Regions from separate parts of the Serratia sp. Sp408 genome, predicted to be linked through region 2. Evidence: predicted binding sites of a transcription regulator. Region 2 holds the regulator's gene; each other region holds the start of a gene.
What was found. The regulator Fur, encoded in region 2, represses iron uptake genes when iron is present. The targets are predictions, from matches to a motif close to ATAATAATGAGAACNACTATCAA.

Region 1 (8,160 bases), 1.6 Mb from region 2:
CTGTGCAAGATCGGCGGGTAAACGCGCCTGTTCGAGTAACATCGGCACCACTTCGCTCTCCGGGCGTCGATAGGCGGCGGTAATCGCCGCGCGGTTGACCGACTGCGGCAGAATTTGTTCTGCAAAATCAAGGAACGGCTGGTGTGACTCTTCCTGCGGTTGCGGCATAATGTCGTCCGCGTCACTTTGGTTGGCGACAGTCAGTGCTGGAATTTCGGGAATATCGGAGCCGCTCTCAAGGCGTTCAAGATAATTAAAAATGGCTTGCTTGATCAGCCAGTGAGGCGTGCGATCGATACGCTGTGCCGCGCTTTTAATGCGATCGCGTGTTGCCTCGTCAAGTTTCACGCCCATTGTGGTAGTGCCCATGCCAATCCAACTCCTGTGTGTTTAGAACCTATCCCATCAGGCTATTCAATTACCGGGCCAGCTTAGCCTGTTGGGATAGGTTCGTGAGATGTGTTGTGTGTGTCTTGAATGCTGACAATATCCTGCATGTTGCAACTTTGTGCAACCTTGTTAAATCAGGCCAGTGAGGGAAATGTGAGTCAACTCGATTTTTTAACATCGCAGCACGGCACGATTCTTGCTGCATAAATCAGGCGCCAGCCAGTACAACCGTCAGCGGTAGTGATATAGCTGCTAACAGCAGAGGTGCTACCGTTTTGGCAGGATGCGAGTGCAACCCATAAGGCGGTTAAATGTGACGCAGGGTAAACTTTGTGTAACTTTGTTGTTAAAAGTGTTGTTGATTTTGGAAAGGGTCAACTAGGATAGCCAACGGTTTCATATTCCCGGGCTGAAACTATTTTACCCGCAGCACATGCGCATTCCGCCTCGTTCCGGCGGTTGGGCAAATGATGATACATCGCGATTCTGCGCAAAAAGCGTAGAGCGAATAATAATGAGTGGAGAGTTTATGACAATGAGCACACCTATGCTGGTGACCTTCCTGGTGTACATATTCGGGATGGTACTGATCGGCCTGCTTGCCTACCGGGCAACCAATAACTTTGACGACTATATCCTCGGTGGCCGCAGTCTGGGCAGCGTGGTGACCGCGTTGTCTGCCGGCGCCTCCGACATGAGCGGCTGGTTGCTGATGGGACTGCCCGGGGCGATTTTCCTGTCTGGCATTTCCGAAAGCTGGATCGCCATCGGTCTGACCATAGGCGCCTATCTGAACTGGAAACTGGTGGCGGGGCGCCTGCGGGTACACACCGAAGCCAACAACAATGCCTTGACGCTACCGGATTACTTCACCAGCCGTTTTGAAGACAACAGCAAACTGCTGCGGGTGATTTCCGCCATCGTTATTCTGGTGTTCTTCACCATCTACTGTGCTTCCGGCATTGTGGCCGGCGCGCGCCTGTTTGAAAGCACCTTCGGCATGAGTTATGAAACGGCGCTGTGGGCCGGCGCCGCAGCCACCATTCTGTATACCTTTATCGGTGGTTTCCTGGCGGTTAGCTGGACCGATACCGTACAGGCCAGCCTGATGATCTTTGCGCTGATCCTGACGCCGGTGTTTGTGATCCTGGCGGTGGGCGGCATTGACACCTCCATGATGGTGATCGAGGCCAAGAACCCGGCCAATATCGACATGTTCAAGGGGCTGAATCTGGTAGCCATCCTGTCGCTGCTGGGCTGGGGGCTGGGCTATTTCGGTCAGCCGCACATTCTGGCGCGCTTTATGGCGGCGGATTCGCACCGTACCATTCGCAGCGCCCGTCGCATCAGTATGGCCTGGATGATCCTGTGTCTGGTTGGTACCGTGGCGGTCGGTTTCTTCGGCATTGCCTATTTTGCCAACAACCCGGATCAGGCCGGCAACGTGTCGCAGAACGGTGAGCGGGTGTTCATTGAACTGGCGAGACTGCTGTTCAACCCGTGGGTGGCCGGTATTCTACTGTCGGCCATTCTGGCTGCGGTAATGAGTACCCTGAGCTGCCAGCTGCTGGTGTGTTCCAGCGCGATTACCGAAGACCTGTACAAGGCTTTCCTGCGCAAGGGGGCCAGCCAGCGTGAGCTGGTGTGGGTCGGGCGTCTGATGGTGCTGGTGGTGGCGTTGATCGCCATCGCGCTGGCGGCCAACCCGGACAACCGTGTACTGGGTCTGGTGAGCTACGCCTGGGCCGGTTTTGGCGCGGCATTCGGTCCAGTGGTGCTGATTTCGGTGATGTGGTCGCGCATGACGCGCAACGGCGCGTTGGCCGGTATGCTGGTGGGCGCGGTGACGGTGCTGGTCTGGAAGCAGTATGCCTGGCTGGATCTGTACGAAATCATTCCTGGCTTCCTGTTCGCCAGCATCGCTATCGTGCTGGTTAGCCTGATGGGGCGTAAGCCGTCCGCCACCATCACCGAACGTTTCGACCAGGCGGAAGCGGAGTTCAAAACCGTTTAAGCTGCGCTCTACTCGAAATTGAAACGGCTCCTTGATGGAGCCGTTTTTCGTTTTGGCCCACGGTTAGGGATGCAACGCCGTTGCGCTCAGCGGCGAACGGCAGGAAAGGCGTGTTGACCACGGGTCCATACCCGCGTCAGCAGCACCAGCAATGCGGGCGAAAACGCGCCGACGCCAAGGCGATCCAACAGTACATCGCCAATGATGCCGCCGCCGGCGATCGCCAGGTTCCAGGCGGTGACCCGCATGGACTGCGTCAGCCTGGCGCAAGGTGGTTCATCCACGATGGTTACAACTGGCGACAATTTGATAAGAAAAAATCACCCTTCGCACACTTGTATTTCTGCTTGAGAGAATGATAATCACTATCGTTCTGGTTTACTTTTCTTTACATTAACGACCGCCGAATTTCTCGCCGGCCAATCGACGATCGTCGTCATCTCAGAGGTTGTTAACCTATGTTTGTACCCTTTCTTATCATGTTCCGTGAGGGCCTTGAGGCCGCGCTGATCGTCAGTCTGATCGCCAGCTACCTCAAGCGCACCCAGCGCGGGCAATGGCTTGGTGCCATGTGGGTTGGGGTGATCGCCGCTGCCGCGCTGTGCCTGGCGCTGGGGATCTTCATCAATGAAACCACCGGCGAATTCCCGCAGAAACAGCAGGAGCTGTTTGAGGGGCTGGTGGCAGTGGTGGCGGTGCTGATCCTGACCTATATGGTGTTTTGGATGCGCAAGGTATCCCGCTCGGTGAAAGTGCATCTGGAAGGGGCTATCGACAACGCGCTGGCGTCTGGCAGGGGACAGAGTTGGGCATTGATTGCCATGGTGTTCTTTGCGGTGGCGCGCGAAGGGCTGGAGTCGGTGTTCTTCCTGCTGGCGGCGTTCCAGCAGGATGTGGGCATCGGCGCGCCGATCGGCGCGGTACTCGGCCTGGTCTGCGCCATGGCGCTGGGCATGATGATTTACTGGGGCGGGGTCAAGCTGCACCTGGCGAAATTCTTCAAATGGACCAGCCTGTTGATTCTGTTTGTCGCCGCCGGTCTGGCGGCCGGTGCGATCCGCGCCTTCCACGAAGCGGGACTGTGGAACCACTTTCAGGCCGTGGCATTCGATCTCAGCGCCACGCTTTCCACCCATTCGCTGTTTGGCACGCTGCTTGAGGGCATGTTCGGCTATCAGGAAGCGCCGTCGGTCAGCGAAGTGGCGGTGTATTTCCTCTACCTGATCCCGGCACTGGTGTGCTTTTTGCTGCCGCCGCGTGCGGCCGCGGCCACGGTGGCGGCACAACGTAAAATCAACCATTAACTTTAACAGGGAATCTTGCATGACGACTCAATTCCGCCGTAAGGCATTACATGCCGCATTACTGGCCGCACCGGCGTTGGCGTTCAGCGTCGGTGCCTCGGCGGCCGATGTGCCGCAGGTGAAGATTAGCGTTAACGACAAGCAGTGCGAGCCGATGCAACTGAGCGTGTCGGCCGGCAAAACCCAGTTCGTGGTGCATAATGCCAGCCAGAAAAACCTGGAATGGGAAATTCTCAAAGGCGTGATGGTGGTGGAAGAGCGCGAAAATATTGCGCCGGGGTTCACGCAAAAAATGACCGCCAACCTCGAGCCCGGCGAGTATGACATGACCTGTGGTCTGCTCAGCAATCCGAAGGGCAAACTGACGGTGACTGCGGCCGCCACCGCCGGTGACGGCAAGCCGAGCGTGCTGGATCTGGTGGGGCCGATTGCCGAATACAAGGTCTACGTCAGCCAAGAGGTCGATGGCCTGGTCAAACAGACCAAACGGTTTACCGATGCGGTCAAGGCCGGCAATCTGGCAGAAGCGCGCACGCTGTATGCGCCGACGCGGCAGCATTATGAGCGTATCGAACCGATCGCCGAACTGTTCTCCGATCTGGACGGCAGTATCGACGCCCGTGAAGACGATTACGAGAAAAAGGCCGAAGATCCCAACTTCACCGGCTTCCACCGTTTGGAAAAGGCGCTGTTCGCCGATAACACCACCAACGGCATGAACGATTACGCCGATCGCCTGTACCGAGACACCGTCGAACTGCAAAAACGCATTACCGGTCTGACGTTCCCACCGAGCAAGGTGGTGGGCGGCGCAGCGGGTCTGATCGAGGAAGTGGCCGCCAGTAAAATCAGTGGCGAAGAGGACCGTTACAGCCGCACCGATCTGTGGGATTTCCAGGCCAATGTCGATGGCGCGCAGAAGATAGTCAACCTGTTGCGCCCATTGCTGATCAAGGCCAATGGAGCGCTGCTGGCCAAAATTGACGCCAACTTCAAAACCGTCGACGGCGTGCTGGCGAAATACAAAATCGGGGACGGCTACGCCTCTTATGAAAAACTGACCGATGCCGATCGCAACGCGTTGAAGGGACCAATCACCGCGCTGGCGGAAGATTTGTCGCAGTTGCGCGGCGTGTTGGGACTGGATTGAGGCAACGGGCGATGAGCAAGCAAATCGTCGGCCCGCAGGACGGGCCGCATTCGCAACCGCAGGAGGCCGCGTCGCCATCGCGTCGCCGTTTGCTGCTGGGGATGGGCATGGTGAGCGGCGCCTTGGCGCTGGGGGGCAACCCGCTGGCGCGTGCCGCCGATCGTGCTGCCGCCAGCGTCGAACCCCGGGATGAACGCTGGCAAACGCAGCCGTTTTACGGCCAGCATCAGGCCGGAGTAGTGACGCCGCAGCAGGCGGCAATGATGCTGGTGGCGTTCGACGTGCTGGCCACCAACCGCCAGGATCTGGCGCGGTTATTCCGGTTGCTGACCGACCGCATTGCGTTTCTGACCCATGGCGGCAAGGCGCCGGAGGTGGACGCCAAGCTGCCGCCGCTGGATTCCGGCATCATGGGGCCGGAGATTTACCCGGATAACCTGACCATTACGGTATCGGTCGGCGCCTCGCTGTTTGATGCGCGTTTCGGGCTGGCGGCGCAAAAACCGCTGCGTTTGCAGCGCATGACGCGTTTCCCCAACGATTCGCTCGATGCCAGTCTGTGTCATGGCGATCTGCTGTTGCAGATTTGCGCCAATACCCATGAAACGGTGATCCACGCGTTGCGCGATATTATCAAGCATGCGCCGGATCTGCTCAGCGTACGCTGGAAGCGCGAGGGCTTTATTTCCACCCATGCGGCGTGCAGCAAAGGCAAGGAAACGCCGATCAATCTGCTGGGCTTCAAGGACGGCACCGCCAATCCCAAAACCAGCGACACGCCATTGATGGACAAAGTGGTGTGGGTGGGCGACGACGCTGGAGAACCCGCCTGGGCAGTGGGTGGCAGTTACCAGGCGGCGCGTATTATCCGCTTCCACGTCGAGTTTTGGGACCGTACGCCGTTGCAGGAACAACAGACCATCTTTGGCCGCGACAAGCACAGCGGTGCGCCGCTGGGCATGCAACACGAGCATGACGAACCCGATTACGCCAACGACCCGCACGGCGAGATCATCCCGATGGATGCGCATATTCGACTGGCCAACCCGCGCACGCCGGCAAGCCAGAGCAACCTGATGTTGCGTCGTGGCTATAGCTATTCGCTCGGGGTGTCCAATGCCGGGCAGTTGGAAATGGGGCTGCTGTTTGTGTGCTATCAGGCGGATTTGGAAAAGGGTTTTTTGACGGTGCAAAAACGCCTCAACGGCGAGGCGCTGGAAGAGTACGTCAAGCCGATTGGCGGCGGCTATTTCTTTGTTTTGCCAGGCGTCAAGGACCGTCAGGACTCCCTCGGCAGCGCTCTGCTGTCAAGTTGATGGCGGCAATGTGCGGTGAGTGATGGGCTGCCGGTCGCTGATGCCGACCGGCAGCCGTAGCACGCTGCCACTGCCCCCGACGGTGGCCTTTGGCGTTGCCTGCGCTGCGACGGCACGGGTTTTGCAGGATCCGCTGTATTATCCCCAATCGGAAATTGCATCATGAGCCGTAATCCTGCTTTTCCGCCCAGCGCCAGCGATTTTCTGCTGGCTTCGAAACGCTGTGAAATCACCGTGCTGCGACAGTTGTTGCAAATGGGGCAACTGGTCGGACGGATAAGTCAACTGATCCACGTGCTGCAACGCGAGCGCGGTACGGTAAATATCTATCTGTGTTCCCACGGCGGGCTGTTTGGCGAACGGTTGCCGGCACGCACCCGCGACGTCGAACAGGCCGAATTGGCGGTGCAGCGCCAACTGGCGCAACTGGACGCCAACGCCGCATCTTTGGCCGGTGCCAGCCGGCTGTTCAGCAGCATCGCCTGCGCGCTGCATAACCTCACCACGCTGCCGACGCTGCGCCGTCAGATCCAGTTGCAGCAGTTGGCCCAGCCGGATGCCATGCATACCTTCAACGAGATTATCCGCAGCCTGTTGGCGCTGGTGTTTGAAGCCGCCGACGCCTGCGTCGATCCGGCGATTGCGCGCCGGTTGATCGCCATGTTCAGTTTTATGCAGGGCAAAGAGCTGGCGGGGCAGGAGCGCGCCATCGGCGCCGCCGGGTTTGCCGCGCAGCAATTCAGCGTCGAGGCACACCGGCAGTTATTGCAGCTGATCGACGGTCAGGAACGCTGTTTTCAGAGTTTTAGCGAATTTGCCGATCCGTTGTCGCTGGCCCAGTGGCAGCGCATGCAGCAACAGGACGATCGGGAGTTTGAACGGCTGCGGCGCATTGCCTGCACCCAGACGCGGCCAGGCGATGGCAACGACACCAGCCTGCGCTGGTTCGACATCACCACCGCGCGTATCGATCTGATGAAGCAGATTGAGGATCGGCTGGAAGAGGCGCTGATGACCGGTTGTCGCGCCGCGCTGAGCGCTGCCAGCGACGCGCTGACGCAAGACGCTGGCGGGCTGCAAAGCCGGTTGCAACCGCAGGCTGACGGCTACACGGTGTTTATCGCCGCCTCGCAGGGCGAACCGATGCTCAGCGACGGCATCAATCCGCGCCTGGGACGCTCGATGGTCGAGATGATCCGCCAGCAATCCCAGCGACTGCAGGCGCTGTCGCAAGAATTGGCGGCAACCCGCGCCACCTTGCAGGAGCGTGGCGAAATCGAACGCGCCAAGGGGCTGCTGATTCAGCATCGCGGCATGACGGAAGACGGCGCGCACCAGCTGCTGCGCAAAATGGCGATGGATCAGAACAAACGGCTGATCGATATAGCCCGCGCCATGCTGGCGGTAGCGGATATCCTGCCGGGAAAATAGCCTTACTCCCTAGGGAGTATATGCACACCGCCAGTGCAGCTAATGCCTCCGGATTGTGCACGCGCTGGCCGCAGAGCCGCGCCGAGGCAGAGAAAACCCGCACCAGTCCGCCAGTTGCAAATCTGGCACGCAAGCTGCATTACTCAGATTGTCTCTGGGCCAATGGCGGTTCAGTGAGCAACAACGATACCCAACGGCCAACGGGCCGCAGGTAGATTGGATAAAGGCGTCCTTTCAGTACGTTCACCCCAACGGTGGAATGTGCTGATGGGACGCCTTTTTGTTTTTTATCGCAACGCGTGAAGGATTTGCTGATGACGCACACCAAACACTCCGGGATGAAACTGTCGCGCCGCCGTTTTCTGGTCGGCAGCGCAGCGCTGGGCGGCGGCATGTTGCTGCCGGGCCTGATGAATACAGCCTGGGCGGCGGGTTCCGACGCGCCGGAGAAAAAAGAGATCCGCGTCGGCTTCATCCCGCTCACCGATTGCGCCTCGGTGGTTATGGCGGCGGTGAACAAGTTTGATGAAAAATACGGCATCAAAATCATCCCGA
Region 2 (8,160 bases):
GGCGCGATGTATGACCTTAGCAACTGGAATCTTCCGGGCTGGGCGGTGGGCGCATCCTACGTTTACGGCTGGGACGCCAAGCCGAGCACCAACCCGATGTATGACCAAAGCCAGCGTTTGAAGGAAAGTGCCTACAGCCTGGATGCACTGTACACCGTGCAGGAAGGGCGGGCGAAAGGCACCTTGTTCAAGCTGCACTTTACTCAATACGACAACCATACCGACATCCCAAGCTACGGTGGCGGCTACGGCAACATCTTCCAGGATGAGCGCGACGTGAAATTTATCGTGATTGCGCCATTTACTCTCTTCTAATGCTCCTTGCCCGGTGGTGACACCGGGCAAGCATGCTCAAGGAACAGCGATGAAAAACCTATTGTTGTTGGTGGCTGCGGTACTCGGGCTTAGCGCCTGCGTTCAGCCGCAAACCCCGCCGGAAGACGCCAAACTGCGTCAGGCCTACAGTGCCTGCATCAATACGGCGGAAGGTTCGCCAGAGAAACTGCAGTCCTGTCAGGCGGTATTGAACGTATTGAAACAAGAGAAACAGCATCAACAGTTCGCCGAACAGGAGACGGTCCGCGTACTGGATTATCAGAGCTGCATTCAGGCTGTACACACCGGCAATGGGCAGGCGTATGACAGCCAGTGCGGCAAGATCTGGCAAGAAATTCGCGCAAATAATCACTGATTACGGATGAGGTCGAAGATGAACATATTCAAATTGAGTGCCCTTGCCGCATTAACGGCCAGCGTTGGCATGTTCGGCAATATCGGCAGCGCCATGGCCGATCAACAGCTGGTGGATCAACTGAGCCAGTTGAAACTGAATATCAAGATGGTTGACAATCGCGCGGCTGAACATGGCGTTGATTGCGCCAAGCTGGGCGCAGACTGGGCATCGTGCAACAAGGTCCTGATTACGCTGGCCAACGACGGCCAAGATATCACCGGCAAGGACTGGGTTATCTACTTCCACAGCCCACGCCAGACGCTGCAGGTCGACAACGATCAGTTCACCATCTCTCACCTGACCGGCGATCTGTATAAATTGGTGCCAAGCGAAACCTTCAGCGGTTTCCCGGCTGGCAAAGCGGTGGAAATTCCGATCGTGACGGAATATTGGCAACTGTTCAAAACCGACTTCCTGCCGCGCTGGTATGCGACCTCTGGTGACGCCAAACCGAAAATGCTGGCCAATACCGATACCGAAGATCTGGATCAGTTTGTGGCACCGTTTACCGGCGATCAATGGAAACGTACCAAGGACGATAAAAACGTTCTGATGACGCCGGCCTCGCGCTTTGTCAAAAACGCCGAGTTGAAAACCCTGCCGACGGCGTCGTTGCGCGGGCAAATCATCCCGACGCCAATGGACCTCAAGGTTCATGCCCAGGACGTGGATCTGAGCAACGGCGTGGCGCTGGACCTGAGTGCGCTGGCCAAACCGTCGGCCGATGTGGTCAGTGAGCGTTTTACCCTGCTGGGGGTGGCACCGACACGCAGCGGTTATCCGATTAAAACCGACATCAAGCCGAACGCCTTCAAGGGCGACCTGGCGGTGGCAGGCGCCTATCAGTTGCAGATCGGCGCCAAACAGGCGGTGGTGACCGGCTTCGATCAGGCTGGGGTGTTCCATGGCCTGCAATCGATTCTGTCGCTGATCCCGACCACAGGCGACAAGAAAATCGCCACGCTGGATGTTAAAGATGCGCCGCGCTTTGAATACCGTGGCCTGTTCCTCGACGTTGCGCGCAACTTCCACCACAAGGATGCGGTGCTGCGTCTGCTGGATCAGATGGCGGCCTATAAGCTGAACAAGTTCCACTTCCACCTGACCGATGATGAAGGCTGGCGCATCGAGATCCCCGGCCTGCCGGAGCTGACCGAGATCGGCGGCCAACGCTGCCATGACCTGAGCGAAACAACCTGCCTGTTGCCGCAGTACGGTCAGGGGCCAGAGGTTTACGGTGGTTTCTTCAGCCGTCAGGACTATATCGACATCATCAAATACGCCCAGGCACGCCAGATTGAAGTGATCCCGGAGGTCGATATGCCGGCGCACGCGCGTGCGGCGGTGATATCCATGGAAGCGCGTTATAAGAAACTGCTTGCCGAAGGTAAGCAAAAAGAGGCCGAGGAGTTCCGTCTGCTGGATCCTACCGACAGCTCCAATACTACCTCGGTGCAATTCTTCAATCGCCAGAGTTATCTGAACCCGTGCCTGGATTCATCAACCCGCTTTGTCGACAAGGTGATCGGTGAAATTGCCCAAATGCATAAGGAAGCCGGTCAACCGCTGAAAACCTGGCACTTTGGCGGCGATGAAGCCAAGAACATCCGTCTGGGCGCCGGTTATACCGACATCAAACAGCCAGAACCGGGCAAAGGCATGCTCGATCTGAGCAAAGAAGACAAACCGTGGGCCAAGTCGCAGGTTTGCCAACAGATGATCAAGCAGGGCAAGGTTGCCGACATGGAACACTTGCCGAGCTACTTCGGTCAGGAAGTCAGCAAACTGGTTAAAGCGCACGGCATCGACAGAATGCAGGCCTGGCAGGATGGCTTGAAGGATGCCAAAGACGCCAAGGCGTTTGCCACGGCGCGCGTTGGCGTCAACTTCTGGGATACCCTGTACTGGGGCGGGTTCGATTCGGTAAATGACTGGGCCAACAAGGGTTACGAAGTGGTGGTTTCCAACCCCGACTACGTCTATCTGGACTTCCCGTATGAGGTCAATCCAAACGAAAGCGGCTATTACTGGGGCACCCGCTTCAGTGATGAGCGCAAAATATTCAGCTTTGCACCGGATAACATGCCGCAGAACGCTGAAACGTCGGTGGATCGCGATGGCAACTATTTCACCGCCAAGAGCGATAAACCGTGGCCGGGCGCCTATGGCCTTTCCGCCCAGCTGTGGAGTGAAGTGGTGCGCACCGATCCGCAAATGGAATATATGATGTTCCCGCGCTCGCTGTCGGTGGCGGAACGAGCCTGGCACCGCGCCAGCTGGGAACAGGACTATAAGGCAGGTCGAGAATACAAGGGCGGGGAAACCCACTTGGTCGATGACAAAAAGTTGCAGCAGGACTGGCTGCGGTTTGCCAACCTGCTGGGGCAGCGCGAGTTGGGCAAGCTGGATAAAGGCGGGGTAAAATACCGCCTGCCGGTGCCAGGTGCGCGGATCGTCAACGGCAAGCTGGAGGCCAATATTGCTTTGCCGGGACTGGCTATCGAGTATTCCACCGACGGTGGCAAACAGTGGCAACGCTATGATGACAGCGCCAAGCCGGCAGTAGCCGGCGAGGTGCAAATTCGCGCGGTCAGCCCTGACGGCAAGCGCTTTAGCCGTGCGGAACCGGTGCAGGCGTAGTGACCAATGCCTCGCTGCGTGTCGGCGGCGGGGCGTTTGGGGTGTGGAGGGGGTAATACCCTGATGAAAGAGGTGGTTTGCCGCTGCATTGTTATCTTTTGTGACATGATTTCCCCGGCGCGTCCGGGGATTTTTTTGCCTGTCTGACAGGCATAAAAAAACCGCCGTCTGGCGGTTCCTTGCTTATTAATGCATCAGCATTATTTTTTGTCGTGCAGCGTATCGTCTTCGCGGCAATCACCGATGGCGCAATGACCGTACAGGTACAGGCTGTGGTTGGTGAGTTTGATGCCGTGCTGTTTGGCAATGTCACGCTGACGCGCTTCGATGGATTCATCGCTGAATTCGATCACTTTGCCGCAGTCCAGGCAAATCAGGTGATCGTGATGGTGCTGCTGAGTCAGTTCGAATACTGATTTGCCGCCTTCGAAATTATGACGGGTGACAATCCCGGCGTCGTCAAATTGGTTCAGTACGCGGTAAACCGTCGCCAGACCAATTTCTTCGCCCATATCAATCAGTTTCTTGTACAAATCTTCCGCACTGACGTGATGGCAAGCCGGATCTTGCAGTACTTCCAGGATTTTGAGTCGCGGAAGCGTGACTTTTAAGCCGGCCTTCTTTAATGCGGTATTGTTGTCAGTCATGCGGATTCAGTCCTGTTACTATGCTAATCAAGTTGAGGCATTTTTGCCTATGGCATCGGTCGGCACAAAGAATTTATTGCGTCTCATTATAGAACCGGTTGACCTAAATGGAAACCGCCGGTTGTTAACAAAGATATATTCGCACCGTTACATGTCACACATGTAACATCTTGATGGGTGGGATAAACCGAACCGCAGTCTACCGTGACGAGGGGGGAAGTTACAATTTTGTAGCTTCTATCGCTTCAATCCGTGATGTCGATAACGGCCCTGCGTTAATCATGCGTCTCGCAGGGCCTTGAACGGCGGGGAAATAACCGCTGCTTAACCTACGATGTCTGCCAGGCTCAGCTCTGCGCTGATTTGCGCCACCCAGCCCTGCACGCGTTCGTCGGTCAGTTCGGGTTGGCGATCTTCGTCAATCGCCAGGCCGATAAAGTGATCGTCGTCTGCCAGACCCTTGGAGGCTTCGAAATGATAGCCTTTGGTTGGCCAGTGGCCGACAATCGCTGCGCCGCGAGGTTCGATGATGTCACGAATGGTCCCCATCGCATCACAGAAATATTCCGCGTAATCTTCCTGATCGCCGCAGCCGAACAGCGCGACCAGTTTGCCATTGAAGTCTATTTCTTCCAGCGTAGGGAAAAAGTCGTCCCAGTCACATTGTGCTTCACCGTAATACCAGGTTGGGATACCGAGCAGCAGAATGTCGAATGCGTCCAGATCTTCTTTGCTGCTTTTGGCAATGTCATGCACCTCAGCCACATCGTCGCCAAAGCTCTGACGAAGAAGTTTTTGGATCATCTTGGCAATGTTTTCGGTATTGCCGGTGTCGCTGCCAAAGAAAATGCCTACGTTAGCCATATCGCGTATAACCTTTAAATTCAATTAATTACAATACTCGACGCCCGGCTTTCGCACCGGTATCGTTTAAAATATCGCCATGGTGAGGAGCCAGCTCCCACCGCTAAACGCGTATCATGCCAGAAATTTGCCCCGGGGTTTTATCGCGTTTATGCGATGCCCGAAGAATAAAATGCGGAGTTGATCCGGCGTCATCCTTAACGCCGCGCCGCGCGTGCGGCTGATAAGATCATTGTTCTGGCTGTTCTTCCGCCAGTTGCGCCAGCAGCATTTGCTCAATGAGCTCGCTGCGACTGATATTACGCTGTTCCGCCAGTTTGTTCAGAGCGTCCACCGCATCCGCGTTGATTTTCAGCTCCACACGCCGCAAACCACGTACTTTATCGCGCCGTAGCTGATTCCGCTTATTGATTCTAAGCTGTTCATCACGGGATAGCGGGTTGGTTTTCGGGCGCCCCGGACGGCGTTCATCTGCGAACAGATCCAGCGTCGTGCGATCCGTTTGTTCTTTTGCCATAGGTAGCGGTACTGCAAGGGAGTTTGCATCAAAAAGCGTTTCACGCTTCCGGACGGTTCGGTTAATACAGTTCAGGTCGATAAAACCTAACCCAAATTTGCCCCCATTCCGGCGTTTTACACCACGCTGGCGACGGCGGCAAAATTATAGCGCGCCATATTACCCCAGCAGATGGAGCAACGACAATGCTTTACTGCGTTGCAAACGCGCTAAGCCGTTATCTTTAGCGCGTTTTTTCGCCAACTGGCCGTCAGGCCTGGTCGATGAAGCGATGAATGGCACGCAGTACCGCATCCGGTTTCTCGGCGTGTACCCAGTGGCCACTGCCAGCCACTTCATACGCCCGTGCCTGCGGGAACTGGCGGGCGATGTCGTCGCGGTAGTCGTTTTTTACGTAAGGCGACAGCCCGCCACGAATAAACAGAATCGGCTGCGGCCAGGCCGGCACCGGTTGCCAGCCAATGATGGTTTCATATTGCTCGATCAGCACCGGCAGGTTGAAACGCCATTCGCCCTGATGGAACGATTTCAGCAGAAACTGAATCACCCCTTCTTCATCCAGCATGGTGCGCATCAGCGCCGCCGCCTGCTGACGCTGAGTCATGCCGGCGGCGCTCACTGCCTGCAAGGCGGCGAAGATTTCATCATGGTGTCGGGTCTGATAAGCCACCGGTGCGATATCGATAACCACCAGTTTGGCAATACGCTCGGGAGCAATCGCCGTCAAGGCCATTGCTGCCTTGCCCCCCATGGAATGGCCGATGACGATGGCACGCTCGATATTCAGGCTGTCCAGCAGCGTAAGCAAATCCTGCGCCATCACCGGATAGCTCATTTCGGCGGCGTGCGGCGAAAGCCCATGGTTGCGTAAGTCGACTTTCACCACCGGATGCTGGCGGTGCAAATCGCGCGCCAGTACGCCGAGGTTGTCAAGGTTGCCGAAAAGCCCGTGTATCAGCACAATCGGCAGCGCGTTTGTCTGTTCGGCCTGGGCGGCCAATAATTGATAGTGTAATTTCATGGCGAAGTTCATGACCTGAAAACATTCTGTTAGGGTATCATACCCATCAGCAAAGAGGTGGGCGGGTGATGCCGGCTATAGGTAATAGTCTGCTTTTGCCCCCAGAGGGCACTTTGTTATGTTTGCTCTCGCGCTTTTAACCTTATAATCCCATAGCTTGAATGCAGAACCCGGTTTCGGATTCTACGTAGAAAAATACAGTACTGGATAAAGATGAAAACTATTGAAGTCGACGAAGAACTTTACCGCTATATTGCCAGCCACACGCAACATATTGGGGAAAGTGCGTCTGATATTTTACGGCGTATGTTGAAGTTTACCGCAGGGCAGCCAGTGCGCCCCGTGTCTACCGCTGCGAGTGGCAGCGCGGAGCCGGAAAAAGCCACCGCGTCGCGCCCACGGGATCGCGTCCGCGCCATGCGTGAACTGCTGCTGTCGGATGAATACGCCGAGCAGAACAAGGCCGTAAATCGTTTTATGCTGGTACTGTCAACGCTGTACACCCTCGATGCGGCCGGCTTCGCTGCCGCGACCGACGCATTGCATGGCCGTACACGCACCTATTTTGCCGGCGATCAGCAAACGCTGCTGGCAAACGGAACGCATACCAAACCGAAACACGTTCCCGGCACCCCTTATTGGGTGATCACCAATACCAATACCGGCCGCAAGCGCAGCATGATTGAACATATCATGCTGGCGATGCAGTTCCCGGCGGAACTGACAGAAAAAGTGTGCGGCACGATCTGATTTAGCGAACCGCCCGTCATAGTGGTCGCGCAACCTTTCGCCCGGCCGCTGGACAGAGGAAAGGGAGAAAAGTTGATGGCGAACAATCCACGCGCCGGGCAACCGGCTCAGCAAAGCGATTTGATCAATGTGGCTCAGCTGACGTCGCAGTACTACGTGCTGCAACCGGAAGCGGGCAACGCCGCCCATGCGGTGAAATTCGGTACCTCGGGTCACCGTGGCAGCGCGTTGCGCCACAGTTTCAATGAAGCGCATATTCTCGCCATCGCGCAGGCGATTGCCGAAGTACGCCGCCAGCAGGGCGTCAGCGGTCCGTGTTACGTCGGCAAGGACACCCACGCGCTGTCTGAGCCAGCGTTTATTTCGGTGCTGGAAGTGTTAACGGCCAACGGCGTCGACGTGGTGGTACAGGAAAACAACGGCTTCACGCCGACGCCGGCGGTTTCCCATGCCATCCTCAGCCATAACCGCTCGGGCGGCGCGCTGGCTGACGGTATTGTCATTACGCCGTCGCACAACCCGCCGGAGGACGGCGGTATCAAATACAACCCGCCGAACGGCGGTCCGGCTGACACCAACCTGACCTCAGTGATTGAAAAACGCGCCAATGAACTGCTGGTGCAAGGGCTGAAGGGCGTACAGCGCCAGTCGCTGGACCAGGCCTGGCGCAGCGGCCACCTGCACGCGCAGGATTTGGTGCAACCGTATGTCGAAGGGCTGGCGGATATCGTTGACATGCCGGCGATCCAACGTGCCGGCATGAAGCTTGGGGTCGATCCGCTCGGTGGTTCCGGTATCGCCTACTGGCAGCGTATTGCCGAGCATTACGCGCTGGATCTGACGCTGGTTAACGATTCCATCGATCAGACCTTCCGCTTTATGCACCTTGACCACGACGGCATTATCCGTATGGACTGCTCGTCCGAGTCGGCGATGGCCGGCTTGCTGGCATTGCGCGACAAGTTTGATCTGGCGTTTGCCAACGATC
Region 3 (8,160 bases), 1.3 Mb from region 2:
GTCGTACAACGCCACACTGTACAGCGAGCTGCTGCCGGGCGGTTGGTACTTGAGGCCGACCTCATACTGCTCGCTGGTACTCGGCTTGAGCATATGCCCGTCCTGATCCGCCAACGCTTCCGGCGTTACCGCAGAGCTGTAACTGGCGTAAGGGGACAGCCCATTGTCGAAGTTGTACAGCAGCGAGGCACGGCCGCTGAAGTGGTGATCGTTGCGCGCATCGGAAGTACCAGCCGTCAGGTTGTCGTTCTTGCTTTCCAGGCGATCGTAGCGGCCCGACAAATTGAGATACCAGTTATACAGGCTGATTTCATCCTGCAAATACACGCCGGTCTGTTCATAGTGGCGTCGTGAATCGGTGCGTGCCAGGTTACTGAGCACCGGCTGCTGCGCGGCGCCGGTATAGGGGTTCAAATCGGTTGCCTGCGCAGTTTCATCCCACAGGTTGTTGCGAAAACGCTGATAATCGAGCCCCAGCATCACCTTATGCTCCACCGGACCGGTAGCAAAATCGGCTTCCAGTTGGTTATCCACCGCATAGGCATCCAGGGAGGTATTGGAGCCGCTGTAGTAGCGGTGCAACATACTGTGATCGTCATTCCAGCCAATCTGATACACCTGTTCCAACGCTACGTTGGAATGGGTGTAGCTGCCGTTTTGCCGGAAAGTCCACACGTCGTTAAAGCTGTGGGAAAATGCGTAGCTGTAGATTTGCTCCCAGCGCTTGAAGACGTTATGACCGCTGTCGCCGTCGAAGAAACCGCGACCCAGCTTATCGCCCTGGCTGGAATACAGGCTGCCGTCGGCAGGCACTGCGCTGTGGTAGCCGCCGGAAGGATCTTTTTGCAGGTACGCCTTCAGCAGCAGCGAGGTATTGGCCGTCGGTTGCCACAGCAACGAAGGAGCGATTGCGTAGCGTTCTTCACGCTGGTGATCGTACATGGTTTCACTGCTACGGGTCATGCCGGTCAAACGATAGGCCCACTGCTCGGATAACGGCCCGGTAACGTCAAAAGCGCCGCCTTTGGTGGCGTTGTTACCCCCCATCACGTTGACATGCCCTTCGCTGGCGAAACGCGGCTGTTTACTGGTCAACGCCACCAGCCCGCCGGGAATACTCTGACCATACATTACCGAGGATGGCCCTTTGATCACGTCAATGCGTTCGAGGAACCAGGGATCGACCTGCAACGCGTTGTAGCTGCCGCTGTCACTCAGCAGACGGAGTCCGTCCAGAAAGGTATTGTTGACATCACCGCCGTGAAATCCGCGCAGTGCAATGGTGTCGTAGCGCGTGGCGCCACCGGCAAAGTTAGTGAAGACGCCAGGTGTATACTTCAGCGCATCATTAACGGTGAGCGCATTCTGATCGGTCATTTGTTGACGCGTGATAACCGAAACCGACTGTGCGGTTAAAATCAACGGCGTATCGGTTTTTGTCGCCCCACGGCTGGTGGCGGCGGTGTAGCCGTGGGTTGCTGAATCCGCCGTATCGGCCGGCGCTGCGCTGACCACCAGCGTATCTTCGGCCCACGAGGCCAGTGGCATAAACAACGCGATGGAGCAAAACACCGCACTGCGTTTGGTGAGTAAATTCCCAGACATAGTTAATTCCTGTAGAAGCGATAAAAAATCACCGCATGCTCCTGCCGGCAGCAACGCTGGCTGCCGCATCCGCAAAAAGGTTCCCCAAGCATCGGTGCAAAAAACAAACGATAAAACGAATGGCAATGATAATTATTATCTTTATGATGGTTTAAGTTCAAGCAGCGTTGCATTTTTTGTCGAGGCTATCAGATTTTCCTGTCAAGCTGGGCTTGACAGTAAGCTTGAAAATACTGTGGGTATTACCTGTCGGCATCAGACAAAACTGCCCGCTTAACGAGGGTTAAAAAATGAAATCAGGCGGGAAATAAGCAACATGCAGCCAAAAATTACCACGTTCAACGCCAACCATAGCGCCAGTAGATATAAAAAAGGCTGATAGGCTGGAATACCGCGAGCAGCGGAGAACGGGTTGTAATGCCAGAATTTAATAATGGCAAAAGGATTAAGATTAAGCTGAAGGAAGTAATAGGTGGTTAATGCCGGCGGCAGAATCAAATACACCAGCAGCATCATCGCCATGGCCAGCTGGGTAAAAATACTGTTACTAAAATCTTTCATATCAAAAAGTTACCATATTTTTACTGGTTAACCAACGCAATAAAGACACCGTTATCAACAGACAAAATGAACGTTGTAGAGTTCCTTGCCGACTAAAAAATAAATCCGCCGGGATGTTTAGTTTCCATTTAGTTATGCGATGTTAAAAACGGAGCAACTCAAGGAGGGCACCATGCAATCAGACGATGATTCAAACATCGCCAACGCAAGAAAAAGAAAAATAATTTACGGTTGGTATATTTATACAATCTACGTGCTGTTGATATTTAATATTTATATGGCAGTTTATAACACCTGCGTGCGACATCCGATCGAAATGCCCCTGGTTTCTGTAGCACATAGTTTGTTCATTGCCTGCCTATTGCATCAGATCCTGAAGAAACGGACGCGCTTCACCTGGGTGATGCTGGTTTACTTTATCATTATGCGCCTGTATTACGCCAATGTGCTGCACGTCGAGTTCGGCCTGTTCGGCTGTGCTTTGGTATTGCTGATCATCACCCTGTTGCTGACCGGCACCGTGGTGATCGGACAAATGGCGACGCCGCCGGTAAAACAGGACTGGCTGGCGGCCTTGGGGTGGAAACAGGCCGTAGCGCTGATCGCCATTGCAGCGCTGGTGACCAGATTGATTACCATTGATTATTTGTCGTGAGACGGCCGCAGTTCGCTGGGGATATGTGGCTCAGATACATCAACCATACGACAAACTTTGCTGTAACTGCTGGATTGCTCACAGATCTTGTCGGTGACGTACGCACCGAGGTATCCCAATAGCAGCAGATAGATCAACATACATAAAATAAAGATCAGCGTTCTCACCAATAACAACCACTGTGGTAGCAAAACAGCGCCTATCATAGCGTGATTTTGTAGCGACCGCATGCCGCTCCGCTGATGAATAACGGTGGTCATCGCCAGATTAATAATGTTATGTTATCACATATCATAAACTTCTCTGCGTAGACGGTGACATGGAACAACCCCACCCGCCGGTTTTGGCCGTACAACAATTAAACATCACGCTCGATGGCGAACGCAAAATACAGGATTTGAACTTCGTGCTGCATGCCGGCGAGCGCGTCTGTTTGCTCGGCGCTTCCGGCGCCGGTAAATCGCTGACCGCTGCAGCGCTGCTTGGTACGCTGGCGTCCAATGCGGAGGTTGATGGCAGCATCAGCCTGCATGGCATCCCCTTGGCAGGCGTGCGTCTGCAACAACGTGGCCGTCTGCCGATAGCGGCGATTTTCCAGGATCCGTTCACCGCACTGAACCCATTGGTCACGGTTGGCCAGCAATTGACGATGGCGCTACGCTATCAACGCTCACTTTCCCGCCGCCAGGCCAACCACTGCGCCAGCGATATGCTGCAGGCGCTCGGTTTGTCACCGCAGCAGACGCTGGCACGCTATCCCGGCCAACTGTCTGGTGGACAATGCCAGCGCATCTGTACCGCTCTGGCGCTGGCAGGCCAGCCGTCGCTGCTGATTGCCGATGAACCCACCAGCGCATTGGATATGGTCAGCCAGCACCAATTGCTCGAGGTATTGCGCAGCCATCATCGGCCGCACGCCGCCCCCGCACTGCTGTTTATTACTCACGATATCGCGCTTGCCGCAGGGCTGTGCCAGCGCGCGCTGGTGCTGTCGCATGGCCGTCTGGTTGAGCAAGGCCCGTTGGACCAGTTACTGCAACAACCAAAACATCCCTATAGCCAACGGTTGGTGGCGGCGATGCAGATGCAGACGCCGCCACCAGGTGACAGTCCGCATTTGCGTCAGGCAGGTTAACCATGTTTGAGTCATTTATCAGTTTGCAAAACGTCAGCCGACTTTATGATGGACACAAAACCGGCCTTTGGCCCTGCAATATTAATCTGCGCGCTGATGAATGCGTCGGATTGGTCGGCTGCTCCGGTGCCGGTAAAACAACCCTGCTGAAGCTGCTGCTGGCACTCGATGCCTGCGATGGTGGACGCATCGTCTGCCAGGGGCAGCCGATCGCTGCGGCAACGGGCAGTAAGCTGCGCTGGTATCGGCGATTGGTACAATACGTACCGCAGGACGCTGTGGCATCGCTTAACCCACGCCATAACGTCGCACAGCTGATTGCCGAACCGCTGCGTCAACTGACCGATGCTGGCAATGTGGCATCACGCGTTGCCCAGGCGTTGCGCCAGGTGGAGCTTGATGATCGACTGATGCAAGCCCGGCCAGGCGAACTGTCTGGCGGCCAGGCCCAGCGGGTGGCGCTGGCACGCGCCATGGTCGTGCAGCCACGATTTTTATTGGCCGATGAACCAGTGAGCGGGCTTGATCTGCCCCTGCGGCGGCAGATTATTACCCTGCTGGCGAGCCTCGCCCAACGGCAAAAAATGGGTATGCTGATTGTTTCGCATGATATTTCGCTGGTCAGCGCCTTGTGCCAACGCACACTGGTCATGGATCAGGGTCGGATCGTCGAAGACCGCCCGACCGCCGAGCTGTTGCAGGCACCACGTCACACCGCCACCCAGGCGCTGATCGCCGCGATCCCGCCGGTTCCTTGTCCCCCTGCTGAAATACCATGGAGCTGTTGATGCCATACCTGCGCTTACCAAACCCGATCGGCTGTGTGCTGACCGGCAGCTTATTGCTAAGCGGCTGTTTCGATCCACCGCAACAACCCAAAAACCACGACGGCGAGCAACGCCTGCGGGTAGCCATGCTGCAACCACCGCGATCCGGCCTGACCCCGTTGAGCGATGACGCCTTTAAACTGTCACGCTGGAGCAATGCCGAAACGCTGGTAACGTTAAATGCTAACGGTGATGCCACGCCGGCACTGGCGGAAAAATGGCAGCAGATTGACGCACACCGCTGGCGTTTTCAGTTGCGTCAGGGCGTCAGATTTCACGATGGCACGCTGTTTAACGCCCTCAGCGTAGTGCGTTCTCTGACTGCCGCCATGCAGGCTGCGCCCAAACCGCGCATCCTTGACGGCGTACAGCTCAACGTCAAGGCTGACGATGAGTATACGGTCATGGTCAGCACCGCGACGCCCGATCCGTTGCTGCCCCAGCGGCTGTCGAGTCCGCAATTGGCGATACTGGCCGAGCGCGCCTATGGCGCCAACGGCGTGGTCAATCCGCTGCGTGCCGGCACCGGGGCGTTTGTACTGACCGCAGTCAACGGCACCAGCAGCGCCAAGCTGGATCGCTTTGACGGCTATTGGGGGCAGCGCGCCGCCGCACCGGGAATTGACGTCAGTTTCGTGCCTGACGGCAGCGCTCGCGCCGCCGCGCTGCGCACCGGCGAAGCCGATGTGGTCGAAGCCGTGCCGGTGGCACAGGTGGCGCTGATCGATCCGCCCCGGGTACATCAAGTTCCGATGCCGCGCACCAATACGCTGTATCTCAATACGCAGTACGGCACGTTTAGCGACCCGGCGCTGCGTGCGCTGGCGGCGACGGCGATTCAACGCCAGCCGCTGGTGGAAAACGTGTACGAAGGACGGGCAGACATCGCCGCTGGCCTGCTTGGCCCGGCGTTGCCCTGGGCGGCTGCGCTGCGACAGCCGCAACCGCCCATCACGCCTCCAGCGTCGGCCAACGGAGCCGTTATCACTCTGGCAACCTTCAGCGATCGTGCAGAACTGCCTGAAGTAGCAGTATATCTGGCACAGCAACTCGCCGCCGCCGGCTTTGTGGTCAAACAGGAAGTCCGCGAATACGCGCATATTGAAGCCGATGCGCTGGCGGGCAAGTTCGACGCATTCATCCTGTCACGCGCCACCGTGCTGGACTCCGGCGATCCGGTCGCTTATCTGTACAGCGACTTTGCCTGTCAGGGTTCGTTTAACCTCGCGCAACTGTGCGACAGTCAGGTAGATGCCGCACTAGGCCACGCTGCCGCCCTGCCTGCCGGCGTCGAACGGCGGCAGGCCATCATCGCGGCAGAAAGCCGCATACTGGCAACCCATGCGGCCATTCCACTGCTGCATGAACGGGTGATTCAAGGCGAGGCCGCCGGCGTGCAACAGGTGGCGCGCGATCCGCGTGAGCGCCTGCTGATCACGCCGGCATCGCGAGTGGTGCAGCCGCAATGAGGCATATAGTGCAATCGGCGTTGCCCTGGGGTTCACGTTTACTGGCATTGGCGAGTACGGTGATGCTAATCGGATTACTGCCGTGGCTGTCGGGACGCGATCCGGCACTGAGCCTGCTGCGCGCGCGCTCCGGGGATCAGATCGCCACGCCTGAAGCATTGGACGCCATACGCCAGCGTTACGGGCTGGAAGACGGCCCCTTGGCTCTGTTGGGGCATTGGTTGTCAGGATTGCTGCACGGCGATGCCGGCAACTCGTGGATTTCCGGCCAACCGGTACTGCCTGGCATGCTACGCGCCACCGGCGTTTCATTAAGCTTGATGGCCTACGCGCTAGCGGTTGCGCTGGCCATCGCCCTGTTGCTGGCAGTACCAACCCTATGGCGCGGCTTGCGCGGCGTTAACCGCCCCTCCGTCGGCATTATCGCCACCAGCCTGACCGCTCTGCCAGAGTTTCTGTTGGCGACGCTGTTATTGATCGTCGGCGCGGTCTGGTTAGGCTGGCTGCCGCCGTTTGGCTGGCAAGGTTGGCAACACGCGGTTTTACCTGCATTGGCGCTGGGCTTGCCCGCCGGCGGACTGCTCGGCCTGTTGCTCAACGACGGACTGGCGCTAACCTTCAGCGAGCGCTGGTTATTAAACTGGTGCCTGGCCGGCATTCCCTGGCATCAGCGCCTGCTGGCGGTGTTTCGGCGCACCCTGCCGGCGTTATTGCCGCAGTTGGGGCTGGTACTGGTCGGCCTCACCGGCGGAGCGGTGGCGGTAGAAAAGATCTTTGCCATTCCGGGCCTCGGGCGTGCCACGCTGGGCGCTGCCGTCGCGCAGGATTTACCGGCGTTGCAGTGTGGCGTGTTATTGCTGTTGGCCATCGCATTTGCCGCCGGCCTGTTGGCACACACGTTACACTACCTGCTACTGAGACGTAGCGGCATCACGCTGCCCAATACCCGCCCGGCGGAAGCCGTGCACCACGGCGGTTATCTGGTTGTTGGCATTACCGCGGTCATTCTGTGCCTGCTGATATTGAGCGGTTTGTTACGCGATCCGCTGGCATCGCTGCATTTACGCCTGCAACCGCCCAGTCTGGCGTTGCCGCTCGGTGCCGACGCCACCGGCCGCGATATCCTGGCGCGGGTGGCTTACGGCGCGTGGCATACCAGCCTGCTGGCACTGGCGGTCAGCGTCTGTGCGCTGTTGTTGGGATTATTGCTTGGCCTGATGCCACGGCTGCTGTGCGGCATCATCGAAACCGCCAACGCTACGCCGCCGATTATCGCCGGATTGATGGTTGTCGCCGTCACCGGTCCCTCATCCTACGGCGCAGCCTGCGCGGTGTTGCTGGTCAGTTGGGCGCCACTGGCCGCGCACTGTGCCGCGTTGCTGCACGAAACCCGCCGACAGCCCTATATTCGCATGTTGCCGATACTGGGCGTCGGTCCGCTGCGTAGACTGACGCATTATCTGCTGCCGGCGGTGATCGGCCCGCTATCGCGTCATGCCATGTTACGGCTGCCGGGTATTGCGCTGGCGCTGGCCGCCTTGAGTTTTCTTGGCCTGGGGCCGCAACCGCCCAGCGCCGAATGGGGATTGGTGCTGGCCGAAGGCATGCCGTATCTCGAGCGCGCGCCGTGGACGGTATTGGCACCGGCCTGCGCGCTGTTGCTATTGTCGTTACTGGCGGTGTCATTGGCCGGAGCGCTGGGGAGCAATCATGGTCGAGCACGCAGTCATCCCGCGCTTGTAGTACCATAGTGGCAAGTTATTAATCTTGGGATCTGCCAATGCATCATTTGATGTTGGATATTGAAACGCTGGATATCAAACCGAGTGCCGTTATTCTGGTCGTCGCCGGGGTATTCTTTGATCCACGTACCGGTCAGTTGGGCGCCGAGTTCGAAACCGCCGTCAG
Region 4 (8,160 bases), on a different contig from region 2:
AACCTGAAGCTGAACGACTTTGGCGAGCTGAAGCTGTACGGTGACGTAGAGTTCAACCTGGACGGCGCCAGCCGCAGCGGGCAGCTCACCTCGCTGAAAACCACCGATAACAAGGACTGGAAGCCGGGCAACAAGGAGCGTTGGGACATCAACGGCCGTATTCTGATCGGCCTGGACGGCTATCGCCGCAATCAGGACGGCAACTTCGCCGGCTTTAGCGTGCAGCCACTGGCCGACATGGAGGGCAAAATGAACCTCGACGACGCCGCGTTCTTCTTCGGCAACGAGAAGAACTGGCAGGCGAAAATCGGCCGTTTCGAAGCCTACGATATGTTCCCGCTCAACCAGGATACCTTTATCGAGTATTCCGGCAACACCGCCAATGACCTGTACGCCGACGGTTTCGGTTACATCTACATGATGAAGGAAGGCCGCGGCCGCAGCAGCAGCGGCGGCAACCTGATGCTGAGCAAATACGCCGGCAACTGGTACTTTGAACTGAACACGCTGGTAGAGGACGGCACCTCGCTGTTCCAGGACCAGAGCTATCACGGCAACGAGCTGGACAACAAAAAGAATGTCGCTTATCTGCGCCCGGTGGTGGCGTGGAAAAAAGATCGGTTCAGCGCCGCGCTGGCGATGGAAAGCAACGTGGTCAACAACGCCTACGGTTATCAGAACGATCGCGGTCAATGGGTCGATCAGTCAAAACGCAACGGCTACGGCATGACCCTGAGTTGGAACAGTCTGGCCGCCGATGCTGACAACGGTATCGTCGCCAACCTCAGCACCGCCTATCTGGACGCCTCGGGAGAACAGGACTTTTCCGCCGGTGCCAACGTGCTGTGGCGCCGTTTTGAACTGGGTTACATTTATGCGCACAACAATATCAAAGAATTCGCCACCGATGGCATGACGGCCAATATCGATAACCCGTTCAGCGAACCGGGTCGCTATGACATCCACACCGTACATGCGTCTTATCAAATTCCCAACATCATGAATATGAAGAATTTCAATTTGTATCTCGGGGCTTACGCCTCACTGCTGGAGGCCAACGCCGACAACAAAATCGCCAATAGCGATGACGATCAACGTTACGGCGTGCGCGCCAGATTCAAATACTTTTTCTGATCGACAATATGCCGCCTGCCGCCAGGGTTAACCCCGGCGGCATTGTGATTTAACAGGGAGAAAACATGGATATTACCGCAACCGCTCAGGCGCTGTTACCGCTGCTCGGGGGTAAGGAAAACATCGCCAGCGCGGCGCACTGTGCCACCCGTCTGCGACTGGTACTGCTGGACGACAGTAAGGTGGACAAGGCCGCCATCGGCAAGCTTGAGGGGGTGAAAGGCTGTTTCAGCAATGCCGGGCAAATTCAGGTGATATTCGGTACCGGACTGGTGAACAAGGTGCATGCCGAGTTTATCAAGGCCGCAGGCATCAGCGAATCCAGCAAGTCCGAAGCCGCGGATATCGCCGCGAAAAAGCTCAACCCGCTGCAACGTATCGCACGGCTGCTGTCGAACATCTTTGTGCCGATCATCCCGGCCATTGTCGCCTCCGGCCTGCTGATGGGACTGCTGGGCATGGTGAAAACCTATGGCTGGGTCGATGCCAGCAGCGCGTTGTTCGTGATGCTCGACATGTTCAGCTCGGCGGCGTTTATCATCCTGCCGATACTGATTGGCTTTACCGCCGCCCGCGAGTTCGGCGGTAATCCCTATCTCGGCGCGACGCTCGGCGGCATTCTCACCCACCCGGCGCTAACCAACGCCTGGGGTGTCGCCAGCGGTTTCCACACCATGGATTTCTTTGGCATGGAAATCGCCATGATTGGCTACCAGGGCACGGTCTTCCCGGTGCTGCTGGCAGTGTGGTTTATGAGCATGCTGGAAAAACAGCTGCGCAAGGTGATCCCGAACTCGCTGGATCTGATCCTGACCCCCTTCCTGACGGTGATCATTTCCGGTTTTGTCGCCATGCTGTTTATCGGTCCGGCCGGCCGAGTGCTCGGCGATGGCATTTCGCTGCTGCTCAGCACGCTGATTACCCACGCCGGCTGGCTGGCCGGCTTGCTGTTTGGTGGCCTGTATTCGGTGATTGTCATTACCGGCATTCACCACAGTTTCCATGCGATTGAGGCCGGCCTGCTGGGTAACCCGAACATTGGCGTCAACTTCCTGTTGCCGATCTGGTCGATGGCCAATATTGCTCAGGGCGGCGCCTGCCTGGCGGTATACTTCAAAACCCGCGACGCCAAAATCAAGGCCATCGCCGTGCCTTCCGGTTTTTCCGCCATGCTGGGCATCACCGAAGCGGCGCTGTTCGGCATCAATCTGCGCTTCGTCAAGCCGTTCCTCGCCGCGCTGGTCGGCGGCGCGCTCGGCGGCGCCTGGGTGGTGGCCAACCACGTCGGCATGAACGCCGTCGGTCTCACCGCCATCCCCGGCATGGCCATTGTGCAAGCCAGTTCGCTGTTAAGCTATGTTATTGGCCTGGTGATTGCCTTTGGCAGCGCGTTCCTGCTTTCGCTGTTGCTGAAGTACAAAACGGACGCTGAATAATGGATGCACTGAGTTTGATAAAGCAAACCGCGCTGGCGCTGATGAACGGCCAGCTGCGGGCGGCCGGCGATCCCCATCGCCCATGCTGGCATCTGGCGCCCAGCGTCGGGTTGCTCAACGATCCCAACGGCTTTATCCAGCACAACGGCCGTTACCATCTGTTTTATCAGTGGAACCCGCTGGCCTGCGACCACGGTCGCAAGTGCTGGGGACACTGGCAGTCCGACGATCTGCTCCACTGGCACCATCAGCCGGTGGCGCTGTTGCCCGGTGACGATTTTGACAGCCACGGTTGTTACTCGGGCTCCGCGGTGGTGGAAAATGACAAGATCACGCTGGTGTATACCGGCAACGTGAAATTCACCGACGGCTCGCGCACCGCCTATCAGTGCCTGGCGCAGGAAAATGCGTCAGGGGAATACGACAAGCTTGGCCCGGTGCTGCCGCTACCCGCCGGCTACAGCGGCCACGTGCGCGATCCGAAGGTATGGCGCCATCATCAGCAGTGGTACATGGTGCTCGGTGCGCGCGATCTGCACGACCAGGGCAAGGTGCTGCTGCTGCGCTCCGATGATTTACGCAGTTGGCAATTGCAGGGTGAAATCGCCGGCTCACGGTTGAACGGCATCGGCGATTTCGGCTACATGTGGGAATGCCCGGATCTGTTCCGCCTGGCAGACCGCGAGCTGCTGATTTGCTGTCCACAGGGTCTGGCGGCAGAGCCGGAACGCTATCTCAACGTTTATCAGGCCGGCTATCTGTGCGGCGAGCTGGATTATGCCACCGCACGCTTCAGCCACGGCGAGTTCCACGAGCTGGACGCCGGCTTTGAATTCTATGCGCCACAGACCACGCTGGCAGAAGACGGCCGACGCCTGCTGGTCGCCTGGATGGGGGTTCCGGAGCAGGACGAATCCTACCAGCCGACGGTACGCTACGGCTGGCTGCATACCATGACCTGTCTGCGCGAACTGACGCTGCACGCCGGCAGACTGTACCAGCAACCGGCGCGCGAACTGCAACAGCTGCGCGGCGCCGCCACCCGTTGGCAGGGGCCGGCGGCCGAAGCACCGCAGCTGGAGATCGACAGCGCCGAACTGCTGCTGCGGCCGCACGGCCCGTTCAGCGCCCGCTTCGGCGACGGCATGCAACTGAGCTGGGACGGCGAGCGGCTTTGCCTGAGCCGCCATAACCTGCGCAGCGGCGAGCCGGAGCAGCGCTACTGGCGCGGCGAGCTGCAACAGTTGCAACTGCTGTTCGACCGTTCCAGCGTTGAAATCTTTATCAATCAGGGTGAGGCGGTGATGAGTTCGCGTTACTTCCCCTGCCGCTCACCACGGCTATTTTTGAGTGGTGATGCGCCGTTGGCGCTGCAACACTGGCCGCTGAATGCCGTCATGATAGAATGAGGCATTCTGTCAAAACCATAGATGCCGTTAGTGAAAAAAAATAAACGCGTAACCATCACTGATATCGCCGCTCAGGCCGGTGTGTCGAAGTCGACCGCCAGCCTGGTACTCAACGGACGCAGCAAGGAATACCGCGTGTCCGATGAAACCCGCGACCGTATTCTGGCGCTGGCGAGCGAACTGCACTATCAGCCAAGCATTCACGCCCGCTCGCTGCGCTCCCATCGCAGCCATACCCTGGGATTGGTGGTGCCGGAAATGACCAACTACGGTTTTGCGGTGATCGCGCGCGAGCTGGAAACCCTGTGTCGCGAAGCCGGTTTGCAGTTGCTGATCGCCTGTTCGGACGAAAACCCCGCGCAGGAAATGATGGCGGTCAACAGCCTGGTCCAACGTCAGGTCGACGGGCTGATCGTTGCCTCCAGTCAGTTGAACGATGCCGAATACCAGAAGATCAACGCCAGTTTGCCCGTGGTGCAAATGGACCGGCTGATCAACGGCTCCACCCTGCCGCTGGTGATCACCGATTCTGTTGCCTCCACCGCGCAACTGGTGGAAACCGTCGCGCGTCAGCACCCGGACGAGTTTTATTTTCTTGGCGGCCAGCCGCGCATTTCTCCTACCCGCGATCGCCTGGCCGGCTTCCAACTGGGGCTGGAACGCGCCGGTATTGTCGACCAGCCGGAATGGATTATCCACGGCACCTATCACCCCAGTTCCGGTTACGAGATGTTCGCCGGTCTGTGCGCCCATCTGGGCCGTCCGCCGAAAGCGTTGTTTACCGCCGCCTGTGGGTTGCTGGAAGGGGTATTGCGTTACCTGACACAGCACCAATTGATCGACAGCGATATCCACCTGTGCAGCTTTGACGATCATTATCTGTTTGACTGCATGACGTTAAAAATCGACACCGTGGCGCAAGACTGTCGCGGCCTGGCACAGCACAGTTTTGAAATGGTGACCCAGCTGATTGACGAACGCCCGCTAGCGCAGAGCACGCTGTTTCTGCCGGGTAGCATCCACTGGCGCCACGCCGGCTCGCTGGCGCAGCTGGCCGGGCGCTGATAACCGCCGTAGGCTCACGGCGACCCCGTAATAAAAAAGGGCCGGACAGTTGCCTGTCCGACCCTGGTTGAAACCGGCGAAGTTACTTCGCGCCGCCTTCCATACCGACCAGTCCCACCTTCAGATAACCGGCATTGCGCAGCGTATCCATCACGCTCATCAAAGTGGCGTAGTCCACGCTTTTATCTGCCTGGAAGAAGATGGTGGTTTCCTTGTTGGCCTGGGTACGTTGATCGAGCACCGTGGTCAACTGTTCTGCGGTGACCGGCTGCTCGCCGACGTAAAGTTGCTTGTCCGCCTTCACCGACAGGAACACCGGTTTTTCCGGCCGCGGCTGCGGCTTGGCGGTCGACGCCGGCAGATCGACGCGAATATCTACCGTTGCCAGCGGCGCTGCCACCATAAAGATGATCAACAGCACCAGCATGACGTCGATAAACGGCGTCACGTTGATTTCATGCAGTTCGCCGCTGTCGTCTACATCATCGTTTAAGCGCATCGCCATAACTCACCCCACCCGCAGCTGATGTGCGTGTTGCGAGCGCTTGGCTTCTGCCGTGGCTGCCAGATCCAGATCGCGGCTCAGCAGTAGCAGTACCTGTGCCGCGACGTCGCCCACCTGCGCACGATGACCGCCGATCACGCGAGCAAAAATATTGTAAATCACCACCGCCGGAATGGCGGCGACCAGGCCCAGTGCGGTTGCCAGCAGCGCTTCCGCGATGCCCGGCGCGACCACTGCCAGATTGGTGGTTTGCGAGTGGGCAATGCCGATAAAGCTGTTCATGATGCCCCATACGGTGCCGAACAGACCAACAAACGGTGAAATGGCGCCAATGGTCGCCAGGAAACCGTTGCCCTTGCCCAGTTGGCGGCCATACGCCGCCACCCGGCGCTCAAAACGGAAGCCGGCGCGCTCTTTGATGCCGTTGTTGTCGTTGGATTCAGCCGACAGTTCCAGTTCGTTCTGTGCATCATTCAGCAGCGTGGCACTGATGCTGTCGTTCTGGAAGCTCTGCGCCATTTCCGTTGCTTCGTCCAACGAACGCGCTTCAGACAGCGCCTGATGTTCGCGACGCAGACGGCGTTTGGCACGCGTCAGTTCGCTACCTTTGGCGAACAGAATGGTCCAGGTGATAATCGACGCCAACACCAGGCCGATCATGACCGTCTTCACCACTACGTCCGCATGCTGATACATGCCCCAGACGGAAAGGTCCATGCCACGCGTTTCCGGCGGCTGCACGGTCGGTGCCGGGTTGACCGGGGTCACGTTATCCGGCGCTGACGCTGGCGCAGGGGCCGCGGCGGTAGAGACGCTGTCGGCAACGGCAGGATTAGTCGCCGGCGCTGCCTGTGCGCTGCCGGCCAAACCGACCACCAGCAACATCGACGCTACCACACCGCGCCCGAACGCGACGCCCCAATATCCCCGGCCTGCGCCGCGGGATGCTTGATTCATAGTCTTGCCAGCCGTTTTCACGCTGCGCCTCCAACCATTACCGATCAAAATTAAACGAGAATTCAGCGTGCGATCATATCAAACCAATCGCGGATTGATAGTAGTTATCATTATTATTTACTCAATAACGCACCCACGGACCAAAAAAGCCGTAACCCGCGCCAGCTGCAGCGGCAAGTGGCGGCGCTGTTTAACATTCATACGAATAAAACCCAACAATTCCGTCACCCCTTGCGCGTTTTTTTTAACCACATCACGAAAAGCCGCATGCAGGGAAAATGCACAGTGACGGCGATCAAGGATTTTTAAAACAGCTTTTCACTTATGTAGCAAATAGGTTTCAACTGTGTTTATCTTTTGTCATGGAAATGCGATGCACTGGCGCAACCCGCCCCCCTCCGCAATCGCTTTGCCATCGGGATGATTAAAAAACAAACGGTTATTGTCACCGCCCAACACTCGGGAGATTATCAGATGAAATTGCCTCACGCCTTATCAGGTCTGTGCCTTGCCCTGAGCGCGCTGTTGTGCAGCCAGAGCGCGCTGGCACAGCAAATCAAAGCCGCCGATGTTCACCCGGAAGGTTACCCCAACGTGGTCGCCGTGCAGCACATGGGCGAAAAGCTGAAGGCGGCAACCGACGGCCGTCTGGAGATGAAAACCTTTCCCGGTGGCATGCTGGGCGACGAAAAGCAGATGATCGAACAGGCGCAAATCGGCGCCATTGACCTGATCCGCGTCTCGATGGCACCGGTGGCGGCGATCCTGCCGGAAATCGATGTCTTTACCTTACCGTATATTTTCCGCAACGAAGATCATCTGCACAAGGTGCTGGACGGCGAAATCGGCAAAGAGATCGGCGACAAGATCACCAACAACCCCGCTTCCCGTCTGGTGTTCCTTGGCTGGATGGATTCAGGCACCCGCAACCTGATTACCAAGCAGCCGGTGGTGAAACCGGAAGATCTGAAAGGGATGAAAATCCGCGTGCAGGGCAGTCCGATTGCGCTGGCAACCCTGAAGGCGATGGGCGCCAACGCCGTCAGCATGGGCGTCAGCGAAGTCTTCAGCGGTATGCAGACCGGGGTAATCGACGGTGCGGAAAACAACCCGCCGACCTTTATTGCCCATAACTATATGCCGGTGGCGAAAAACTACACCCTCAGCGGCCATTTCATCATTCCCGAGCTGTTCCTCTATTCAAAAACCAAATGGGACAAACTGACGCCGGATGACCAGAAGCTGATCCTCAAACTGGCCAAGGAAGCGCAGGACGAGCAGCGTACCCTGTGGGCGGCGTATAACCAGCAAGCGCTGGAGAAGATGAAAGCCGGCGGCGTGCAGTTCCATGACATCGACCGCGACTATTACTACAAGGCGACACAGCCGGTGCGCGACCAATACGGCAAGTCGCACCAGGATCTGATCGACCGCATCAACGCGGTGCAATAACGCAATTGCGGGCGCGGTTAACCGCGCCCTTCCCTGTTCCGGCGGAGGTATCTCATGGCGCACGCTTATCACCAGGCAATGGATGTGCTGTACCGCGTTTCAATGTGGATCGCCGGCATTGCCCTGTTGGCGATGGTGACGGTGATCCCAATCGGCATCTTCAGCCGCTACGTACTGAACGAAGGTGCCGCCTGGCCAGAAC

Region 1: efeU (iron uptake transporter permease EfeU) is a predicted target of Fur. The motif match lies at 2,754-2,776, and genes of this name have one in related genera.
Region 3: AC2AXP_RS07825 (TonB-dependent siderophore receptor) is a predicted target of Fur. The motif match lies at 1,731-1,753, and genes of this name have one in related genera.
Region 4: exbB (tol-pal system-associated acyl-CoA thioesterase) is a predicted target of Fur. The motif match lies at 6,601-6,623, and genes of this name have one in related genera.

The regions. Positions count from the first base shown of each region.
Region 1 is NZ_JBXUFT010000001.1:1,922,604-1,930,763, reverse strand. Features, by position in the region: gene putA (trifunctional transcriptional regulator/proline dehydrogenase/L-glutamate gamma-semialdehyde dehydrogenase) at 1-369, opposite strand, end outside; gene putP (sodium/proline symporter PutP) at 920-2,404, shown strand; gene AC2AXP_RS09155 (hypothetical protein) at 2,491-2,688, opposite strand; gene efeU (iron uptake transporter permease EfeU) at 2,863-3,708, shown strand; gene efeO (iron uptake system protein EfeO) at 3,728-4,858, shown strand; gene efeB (iron uptake transporter deferrochelatase/peroxidase subunit) at 4,870-6,174, shown strand; gene AC2AXP_RS09135 (nitrate- and nitrite sensing domain-containing protein) at 6,337-7,605, shown strand; gene AC2AXP_RS09130 (CmpA/NrtA family ABC transporter substrate-binding protein) at 7,920-8,160, shown strand, end outside.
Region 2 is NZ_JBXUFT010000001.1:339,030-347,189, forward strand. Features, by position in the region: gene chiP (chitoporin ChiP) at 1-315, shown strand, start outside; gene chiQ (ChiQ/YbfN family lipoprotein) at 365-691, shown strand; gene AC2AXP_RS01670 (beta-N-acetylhexosaminidase) at 710-3,373, shown strand; gene fur (ferric iron uptake transcriptional regulator) at 3,574-4,020, opposite strand; gene fldA (flavodoxin FldA) at 4,345-4,884, opposite strand; gene ybfE (LexA regulated protein) at 5,114-5,401, opposite strand; gene ybfF (esterase) at 5,652-6,422, opposite strand; gene seqA (replication initiation negative regulator SeqA) at 6,636-7,172, shown strand; gene pgm (phosphoglucomutase (alpha-D-glucose-1,6-bisphosphate-dependent)) at 7,248-8,160, shown strand, end outside.
Region 3 is NZ_JBXUFT010000001.1:1,663,496-1,671,655, forward strand. Features, by position in the region: gene AC2AXP_RS07825 (TonB-dependent siderophore receptor) at 1-1,605, opposite strand, end outside; gene AC2AXP_RS07830 (hypothetical protein) at 1,879-2,166, opposite strand; gene AC2AXP_RS07835 (hypothetical protein) at 2,510-2,821, shown strand; gene AC2AXP_RS07840 (ATP-binding cassette domain-containing protein) at 3,141-3,956, shown strand; gene AC2AXP_RS07845 (ABC transporter ATP-binding protein) at 3,959-4,744, shown strand; gene AC2AXP_RS07850 (ABC transporter substrate-binding protein) at 4,744-6,252, shown strand; gene AC2AXP_RS07855 (ABC transporter permease subunit) at 6,249-8,003, shown strand; gene AC2AXP_RS07860 (3'-5' exonuclease) at 8,033-8,160, shown strand, end outside.
Region 4 is NZ_JBXUFT010000002.1:84,941-93,100, forward strand. Features, by position in the region: gene AC2AXP_RS11200 (carbohydrate porin) at 1-1,134, shown strand, start outside; gene AC2AXP_RS11205 (sucrose-specific PTS transporter subunit IIBC) at 1,200-2,570, shown strand; gene AC2AXP_RS11210 (sucrose-6-phosphate hydrolase) at 2,570-3,979, shown strand; gene AC2AXP_RS11215 (LacI family DNA-binding transcriptional regulator) at 4,001-5,044, shown strand; gene exbD (TonB system transport protein ExbD) at 5,127-5,549, opposite strand; gene exbB (tol-pal system-associated acyl-CoA thioesterase) at 5,553-6,527, opposite strand; gene AC2AXP_RS11230 (TRAP transporter substrate-binding protein) at 6,981-7,958, shown strand; gene AC2AXP_RS11235 (TRAP transporter small permease) at 8,013-8,160, shown strand, end outside.